DNA from 2 places in the Saccharothrix camelliae genome. Region 1 is predicted to be linked to the other one. Evidence: riboswitches for the same ligand, from Rfam matches in the RefSeq annotation. Region 1 holds a riboswitch; the other holds the start of a gene.
What was found. A riboswitch is a leader RNA that binds a small molecule or an ion and turns the genes downstream of it on or off. The one in region 1 is predicted to bind cobalamin.
Positions count from the first base shown of each region.

Region 1 (4,369 bases):
GTCGTCGGTCGACAGCGTGCCCGGCAGCACGGTCAGCACCTCGTCCCGCTCCACCAGCGGCCGGCCGATCACCGCCGCGCCGGCGCTCACCGACGTCACGCCCGGCACCACCTCGGCCTCGTACCGGTGCGCCAACCGCTTGTGCAGGTGCATGTAGGAGCCGTAGAAGAACGGGTCGCCCGCTGCCAGCACGACCACCGTGCGACCGGCGTCCAGGTGCGCGGCCAACCGGGCCGCGCACTCCTCGTAGAACGCGTCGATCTCGCCCTGGTAGTCGTCGGAGTCCTCGGTGGTGACGGGGTAGACCAGCTGCTCCTCGACCTGCCCGGCGCGCAGGTAGGGCGCGGCGATCCGCCGTGCCACGCTGCGGCCGTGGCGGGCGCTGTGGAACACGACCACGTCCGCCTCGCCGATCAGCCGCGCCGCCTTGACGGTCACCAGCTCCGGGTCGCCCGGACCGACACCGACGCCGTACAGCTTGCCCGTCATTCGTCCTCGCTCGCGATCGCGTTGATCGCCGCCGCGGTCATGGCGCTGCCGCCCCGCCGCCCGCGCACGACCAGGTGCTCCAACCCCAGCGCGTTGGCCGCCAGGGCGTCCTTCGACTCGGCCGCGCCGATGAACCCGACCGGCACGCCCAGCACGGCCGCCGGTCGGGGCGCGCCCGCCGCCACCATGTCCAGCAGGTGGAACAACGCGGTCGGCGCGTTGCCGATGGCGACCACCGCGCCGTCCAGCCTGTCGCGCCACAGCTCCAGCGCGGCGGCGCTGCGCGTGTTGCCCATCTCCGCGGCCAGTCCCGGCACCCGCGGGTCGCTCAACGTGCAGACGACCTCGTTGTCGGCCGGCAGCCGACGCCGGGTCACGCCCGCCGCGACCATCTGCGCGTCGCACAGCACCGGCGCGCCCGCCAGCAGGGCGGCACGCGCGTCCCGCACCACGGCCGGCGAGAAGCCGACGTCCCCGACCAGGTCGACCATCCCGCAGGCGTGGATCATGCGCACCACCACCCTGGCCACGTCCTCGGGGAACCGCGCCAGGTCGGCCTCGGCGCGGATGGTGGCGAAGGAGCGGCGGTAGATCTCCGCGCCGTCCTTGACGTAGCTGGTCACCTGATCTCCTCGTACCCGTCGCCGGTCGCGACGAACTCCACCGCGCCACCCGCCGGCCGACCGCACCGCCGGGCGCAGCCCGACCAGTGCGCGCGACCCGGCGCGGTCCGGGTCTCGATCCACCGGGCCGCGTCGGCCCGGACGTCGGCCAGCGACTTCGCGCACCCCGGCCGGCCCGTGCAGGCGCTGACGCCGTGCCACGGCGAGTCCGGCGACGTGAACAAGCCGCCGGCACCGCTCCCGGACGGCAGCACCACGCTCCGCCACGGCGTGAGCCGGACCGGCACGCCGGCGAGCAGCCGCGCGTCCCACCGGCCCAGCGGAACGCCCGCCACGACGGCGGAACCGTGCGTCCCGGGTGCGACGGGCGTCACAGCCGGTTCGATCCGGGCGTCACCCGGAACGCCCAGCGCGGCCGTGATCTTCCGCACACCGCCGTCCACTTCGGACAGCCGCCAGGCGTCGCCGCGCAGTCGCTGGAACAGCTGAGCGGCGGTCACCACGGCCTCGACCGGGTCGGTGACGCGGAGCCCTGAATCGTGTCCCGCCAGGAACAACGCGTCACCGACGAGCCCGATGTCACCCGACAGGCCGCTGACCGCGTGACCCACCGTGACCAGGAAACGCCCTGGCAGGGCCGCCAACCCCGGTTCCGAGCACAGGGCCGCGTCGATCGAGCCGACCAGCGCCTGGTTGTCCTCCAGCGGCGCGGCGACGATGTTCCGCACCCGCTCGTGCGTCATCGAGGGCAGCAGGCCGACGTCGCGCAAGCGTGCGCCGAGTTCCGTTTCCGCACCCGGTGGCAAGCCCCTGATCTGCAGGTTCGCCCGCGAGGTCAGCTCCAGGGACCCGTCGCCCAGCTCCAGCGCGGCGGTCCGCAGCGCGTCCACCTGGACGGCGGTCAACGCGCCGCCGGGCACCCGCACGCGGGCCAGCCCGCCGTCGGCGGCCTGGTGCACGTCGATCGCTCCCGGGCAGGCGTCCGGGCGAACTCGGTCGGTGGGCATGGTCTGGATGCTAACTGCCGTTAGGGTGACCTCCGAACGGCGAAGCAGCAGGAGGAAGCCGGTGGAAATCCGGCGCGGTCCCGCCACTGTGACCGGGGGAGGCCCCGGGAGTCAGGAACTCCGCTCGCCGTAACCCACGACCGGGGCGAGGACCCCCGAGGGATGGAGCCCGCACGTGATCCTGCTGCTGTCGACCTCCGACACGGACCTGCTGTCCGCTCGCGCCAGCACTGCCGACTTCCGCCTGGCCAACCCCGCCCGCACCGCTGTGGACGACCTCCCGGCGCTGGTGGAGGGCGTCGACCTGGTGGTCGTGCGCATCCTCGGCGGTCGCCGGATGTGGGAGGAGGGGCTGGACTGGCTGCTCGCCTCCGGCCTGCCGGTCGTCGTGCTGGGCGGTGAGCAGAACCCGGACGCGCCGCTGATGGAGCTGTCCACCGTGCCCGGCGGCGTCTGCGCGGAGGCGCACGCCTACCTGGCGCACGGCGGCGCGGCCAACCTCGCCCAGCTGCACGACTTCCTGTCCGACACGGTGCTGCTCACCGGCCACGGCTTCGCGCCGCCCGAGCCGACGCCGACCTGGGGCCTGCTGGAGCGCGACGACGCGGGGGAGGGGCCGACCGTCGCGGTGCTGTACTACCGCGCCCACCACGTGGCCGGGAACACGGCGTTCGTGCACGCGCTGTGCGACGCGATCGTGGCCAAGGGCGGTCGCCCGCTGCCGGTCTACTGCGCCTCGCTGCGCGCGGCGGACCCGGGGCTGCTGGCCGAGCTGGGCAAGGCCGACGCCCTGGTGGTCACCGTGCTCGCGGCCGGCGGCACCAAGCCCGCCGCCGCGTCCGCCGGCGGTGACGACGACGCGTGGGACGTGGGCGCGCTGGCCGCGCTCGACGTGCCGATCCTGCAAGCCCTGTGCCTCACCGGCAGCCGGGCTTCGTGGGACGACAACGACGATGGTCTGTCCCCTTTGGACACCGCCACCCAGGTGGCGATCCCCGAGTTCGACGGCCGGATCATCACCGTGCCGTTCTCGTTCAAGGAGGTCGACGAGGACGGCCTCACCGTCTACGTCGCCGACGAGGAGCGGGCGGCGCGGGTCGCGGGCATCGCGGTCCGGCACGGCAGGCTCCGGCACATCCCGCCCGCCGAGCGCCGGATCGCCGTCATGCTCTCGGCGTACCCGACGAAGCACTCCCGGATCGGCAACGCGGTCGGGCTGGACACCCCGGCCAGCGTCGTGCGGCTGCTCGCCGCGATGGCCGAGCGCGGCTACGACATCGGTGACGAGCTGCCCGGCGTGGCCGACCTCGACGGCGACGCGCTGATCCACGCCCTGATCGCGGCCGGCGGCCAGGACGCCGACTGGCTGACCGAGGAGCAGGTGCGCGGCAACCCGGTCCGGCTCCCGGCGGCCCGCTACCGCAAGTGGTACGCCACCCTGCCGGAGGACACCCGGCAGGGAATGGAGCAGCACTGGGGCGCGGCGCCCGGCGACCTGTTCGTGGACCGGTCGGCGGACGCCGACGGCGAGATCGTGCTGGCCGCCCTGCGCTCCGGCAACGTCGTGGTGATGGTGCAGCCGCCGCGCGGCTTCGGCGAGAACCCGATCGCCATCTACCACGACCCCGACCTGCCGCCGAGCCACCACTACCTGGCCGCCTACCGGTGGCTGGAGGACGAGTTCGGCGCCGACGCCGTGGTGCACGTCGGCAAGCACGGCAACCTGGAGTGGCTGCCCGGCAAGACCGTCGGCATGTCGGCGGGCTGCGGCCCGGACGCGGCGCTCGGCGACCTGCCGCTGATCTACCCGTTCCTGGTCAACGACCCGGGCGAGGGCACCCAGGCGAAGCGGCGGGCGCACGCCACCCTGGTCGACCACCTGGTGCCGCCGATGGCCAGGGCCGACAGCTACGGCGACATCGCCCGGCTGGAGCAGCTGCTGGACGAGCACGGCAACATCGCCGCGATGGACCCGGCCAAGCTGCCGGCGATCCGGGCCCAGATCTGGACCCTCATCCAGGCCGCCAAGCTCGACCACGACCTGGGGCTGGACGACCGGCCGCACGACGCCGAGTTCGACGAGCTGATCCTGCACGTCGACGGCTGGCTGTGCGAGGTCAAGGACGTCCAGATCCGCGACGGCCTGCACGTGCTCGGCGCGGCGCCGACCGGGCCGACCCGGGTCAACCTGGTGCTGTCCATCCTGCAGGCCAAGCAGATGTGGGCGGGCCAGGTCGCCGCCCTGCCCGG
Region 1 is NZ_CP160453.1:7,601,156-7,605,524, reverse strand. It holds gene cobJ (precorrin-3B C(17)-methyltransferase) at 1-489, opposite strand, end outside; gene AB0F89_RS33275 (precorrin-8X methylmutase) at 486-1,112, opposite strand; gene AB0F89_RS33270 (hypothetical protein) at 1,109-2,119, opposite strand; cobalamin riboswitch at 2,127-2,261, shown strand; gene cobN (cobaltochelatase subunit CobN) at 2,295-4,369, shown strand, end outside.

Region 2 (4,369 bases), 1.9 Mb from region 1:
CTCGGCCGGGCGCTTGTCCGGTGTCGACCGGCGCACCGCGAGCCGGGTGAGGGCGACGCCGACCAGGACCACGGCCATGCCCGCGAGGACGCGCGGCGTCAGCGGCTCGTCCAGCACGACCGCGCCCAGGGCGACGGAGACGACGGGCAGCAGGTAGCCGACGGTGGCGGCGCTGGTGGGGCCCTCGTCCTCGATGATCCGGTAGTTGAGGATGAACGTGACGCCGGTGCCGAAGACGCCGAGCACCACCACAGCGACGACGGCCGTGGCGTTGGGCGTCGCCGGGGTGCGGTCGAACGGGAGCGTGACGGCGGCCAGGACGGTGGCGGCGGTGAGCTGGGCGGCGGACATCGCCACCGGGCCTCCCCTGCCGACCAGCTTGCGCCCCATGTAGGCGAACGCGACCGCGTAACCGGCCGCCGCGCCGAGGAGGGCGAGCACGCCGGGACCGGCGCCGCCGTGCTGCCACGGGGCGAAGATGAGCAGGACGCCGGCGAAGCCGAGGGCCAGGCCGGCGACCCGGACCGGCGTGACGCCGCGGTCCGTGCCGACGGCGAGTCCGATCAGGAGCGAGAACAGCGGGGTGGTCGCGTTGAGGACGCCCGCCACCCCGGAGTCGACGGTCCGCTGGCCGATGGCGAAGAGCAGGAACGGCAGGGCGTTGCAGAAGAACGCGGCGACCGCCAGGTGCCCCCAGAGCCCGCGGGGCAGCCGCTGACCGCTCGCGCGGGCCAGGACGAGCAGGGTGGCGGCGCCCAGGGCGCAGCGGGTCACGGTGATCTGCGCGGGTGACAGGCCGGTCAGGGCCAGCTCGATCCACAGGAAGCACGAGCCCCACAGCAGGGCCAGCGCCGCCACCCGCAGCACGCCTCGTCCGGTCATGGGATCACCGTCGCGCACGCCGAACTTCAAGAAAAGTGAAACCTCATGACACAGCTTTAAGCAACGCTACAACGTCATCCAGTACCTGAATGGTGAACTCGGGGGTCCTGAACGTTCGACACGCGGGTCCTGGATGTAGGACTCTCGCGAGAGTCCTACATCCAGGGCGCGAGAGTCCTGCGGTCGGGGCCCCCGAGTTCAACGCTCAGCGGGTGTGCACGAGCAGCTTGTCGACGCCGTGCACGATGGACGCGGCGCGGAACGCCGGGCGCTCGGCGGCCAGGCGCAGGTTCGGGAAGCGGCGCAGCAGGGCCGGGTAGGCGGCGCGCAGCTCCATCCGGGCCAGCTCGGCGCCCACGCAGCGGTGCGCGCCGTGGCCGAACGCCAGGTGCGACGAGGCCGGACGGCCGGCGTCGAACTGCGGCGTGCCCTCGCGGTTGGCCGCCGACAGCGACACCACGACCACGTCACCCTCCTCGACCTGCTGGTCGCCGACCCGCAGCGGGTGCCGGGCGAACCGCGGGAACGCCACCTGCACCACGCTCAGGTGCCGCAGCAGCTCCTCGACCAGCGGCGCGGTGGCCGCGTCGTCGTCGCGCATCGCCGTCCGCGCCGCGTCGTCGCGCAGCAGCACGATCGCGCCCAGCGCGAGCATCGACGCCGTGGTGTCGAACCCGCCGGTCAGCACGCCGTCGGCCAGGCCGGCCAGCTCGATGTCGCTGACGTCGTCGCCGTGCTGGCGGATGATCGAGCCGATCAGGCCGTCACCCGGCGACCGGCGCTCGCGGCGCACGATCTCCTCCATGTAGGACAGCGACTCCGAGATCGCGCCCAACGCCTGCCCCGCGCCCCCGAACAGGTCGAACCGGGCCGCCGCCAGCTCCTGGAACCGGTCGCGGTCCTCGTAGGGCACGCCCAGCAGCTCGCAGATCGTCAACGACGGGATCGGCAGCGCGAACTCCTGCACCAGGTCGACCGGCCCGTCGGCGGCCTCCATCGCGTCCAGCCGCTCGGTCACGATCGCGTCGATGCGCGGCACGAGGCGGGACAGCCTGCGCATGGTGAACTCCGGCGTGAGCAGCTTGCGCAGCCGGGTGTGGTCGGGCGGGTCGGCGAACCCGAGGCCGCCGGGCGACTGCTCCAGCCGCCCCACCGCCTCGCCGAGCCGGGCGTAGTCGTTGCTGAACGCACCTGTGTCGGAGAGCACCTTCTTCGCTTCGTCCTGGCCCGTGACCAACCACACGCGCAAGCCGAACGGCACCGGGATGCGGTGCACCGCCGCGGTCTCGCGCATCCGCTCCAGCTCGGCGACCGGGACCACCCCGTCCCGCTTCAGCGGGACCAGCGCGCGGTCCGGGAGCAGCGACAACGCCCGCGAACCGATCTTGCCCAACACCCACCGCGTCGCCGAACGCCGAGCGACCCACGCCACCAAGCCGTCGCGCACGGACGCCAAAGTCGTCATCGAACACCCCTCTTCCCCAGGTCGAATGTTGGACGGTAACCGTACGTAGGGGTGAGCAGCATCGCGCCAGAGGCGGATTGACACACCGGTAACCGTGACAGACGATCGGCAATCGCGCGTGAGAATCGGGGGAAGCCGGTCGAAGTCCGGCGCTGACCCGCAACGGTAGGTCCCGACCGGGACGAGCCCGAACACCCGTCGCGCGCGCCACGCTCCAGACACCGTCGAGGTCACGGGTCGGAGCCCGGGGGAAGTCGGTGACGGCTGTCCGGGGTCCGCTCGCGCCCAGCGCCCGGAAAGGCCGAACATGCCGTTGAGACGGACCGCCGCCGCCATCGCCGCCGCCGCTGTCGCCGCCCTCGCGTCGGTGGCCACCGCGCAGGGCCAGGCCGCGCAGGGCGCGCCCGCGCCGACGGCGGACGTGAGCGACGCCGCCGCCGGGTGGCTGGCCCGCCAGCTCGTCGACGGCGACCACCTGGAGATCGTCCTGGACGGCACCGCCTACCCCGACCAGGGCCTGACGCTGGACGCGCTGTTCGCGCTGACCGCCGCCGGCGTGGCGTCCGACAACGCCGACGGCATCGCCGCCTGGCTCGCCGAACCGGCCATCATGGACAACTACCTGCACTTCGGCGACCCGGCCGAGTCGTTCGCGGGCGCGCACGCCAAGCTCGCGCTCGGCGTGCAGGTGCACGGGCAGGACCCGACGAGCTTCGGCGGCGTCGACCTGATCGCCGACCTGACGGCGTTGCAGGACCCGTCCGGCCGGTTCCGCGACAAGACGCGGTACACCGACTACTCCAACGGCTTCACCCAGGCGTTCGCGGTGCTGGCGCTGGACCGGTGGGACGGCGCGCCGCGGGCCGCGGTCGACTACCTCGTCGGCGAGCAGTGCGCGGACGGCGGCTTCCCGCTGATCCTGGAGGCCGAGACCTGCGCGTCCCACGTGGACGCCACCGCGATGGTCGCGCAGGCGCTGCTGGCGGTCGACCGGACCGCCGAGGCGGACCGGGCCCTCGACTGGCTGGCCGGCGTGCAGCAGCCCGGCGGCGGGTTCCGCGACCAGGGCGCGACCGACGAGGGCAACGCCAACAGCACCGGCCTCGCGGCGCAGGCGTTGCGCGCGGGCGGCCGGACGGCCGAGGCGGACCGGGCGGCGGGGTTCCTGACGTCGGTGCGGGTCGGCTGCGCGGCCGCGGCGGCGGACCGGGGCGCGATCGCGTTCGACAAGGCGGGTTTCCAGCGGGCCACGTCGCTGCGCGCGAGCGCGCAGGGCGTCCTCGGGCTGGTCGGCGTCAACTTCGCGGACCTGACGGCGGAGGGCGGCACGCCGGGCGCGCCGGTGCTCGACTGCGCGGACGTCCCGCCGACGTCGACCAGCTCGGAGACCACGACCACGACGACCACCGCCACGACGACCACGACCGAGGCGACGACCACCACCGCCGACACGAGCACGGCCACGAGCACCACGACGGCGGTCGTGGTCGCGGTGGCCGGTCACGGCAACCTGGCCCGCACCGGCGCCTCGGTCGGCCCGGCGCTGTGGATGGGCGTGCTGCTGCTGGTGGGCGGCGTGCTCGCGGTCGTGCTGGCGCGCAAGCGGCACGCGGGGGCGGGCAGGTGACGGCACGGCGCACGACGGCGGCCGGCCCCCTCGACCGCACCGCGCCGTGACGGGCCGGTGGCGGGCGGTCCTGGCGACGGCGGCCGTCGTCGGGCTCGCGCTGATCGGCGTCCCGCCGAGCGCCCAGGCCGCGGACTGCGCGGGCGTCACCGTGGTGGTGGACTTCGGCCCGTTGGGCGGCGGCGTGCGGACGGGCTGCGCGCCCGGTGACCCGGCCAGCGGGACGGCCGCGCTGACCGCCGCCGGGTTCGGCTACACGTTCGCCGCGCGGCAGCCGGGGTTCGTCTGCCGGATCAACGGCCTGCCGGGCAGCGACCCGTGCGTCACCACGTCGCCGCCCACGGCCTACTGGGGCTACTGGCACGCCCGGCCCGGCGGGTCGTGGGTCTACAGCG
Region 2 is NZ_CP160453.1:5,706,327-5,710,695, reverse strand. It holds gene AB0F89_RS25515 (DMT family transporter) at 1-882, opposite strand, end outside; gene AB0F89_RS25510 (cytochrome P450) at 1,088-2,347, opposite strand; cobalamin riboswitch at 2,426-2,565, shown strand; gene AB0F89_RS25505 (prenyltransferase/squalene oxidase repeat-containing protein) at 2,655-3,974, shown strand; gene AB0F89_RS25500 (hypothetical protein) at 4,021-4,369, shown strand, end outside.
Region 2: another riboswitch for cobalamin. It lies ahead of AB0F89_RS25505 (prenyltransferase/squalene oxidase repeat-containing protein); the one in region 1 lies ahead of cobN (cobaltochelatase subunit CobN).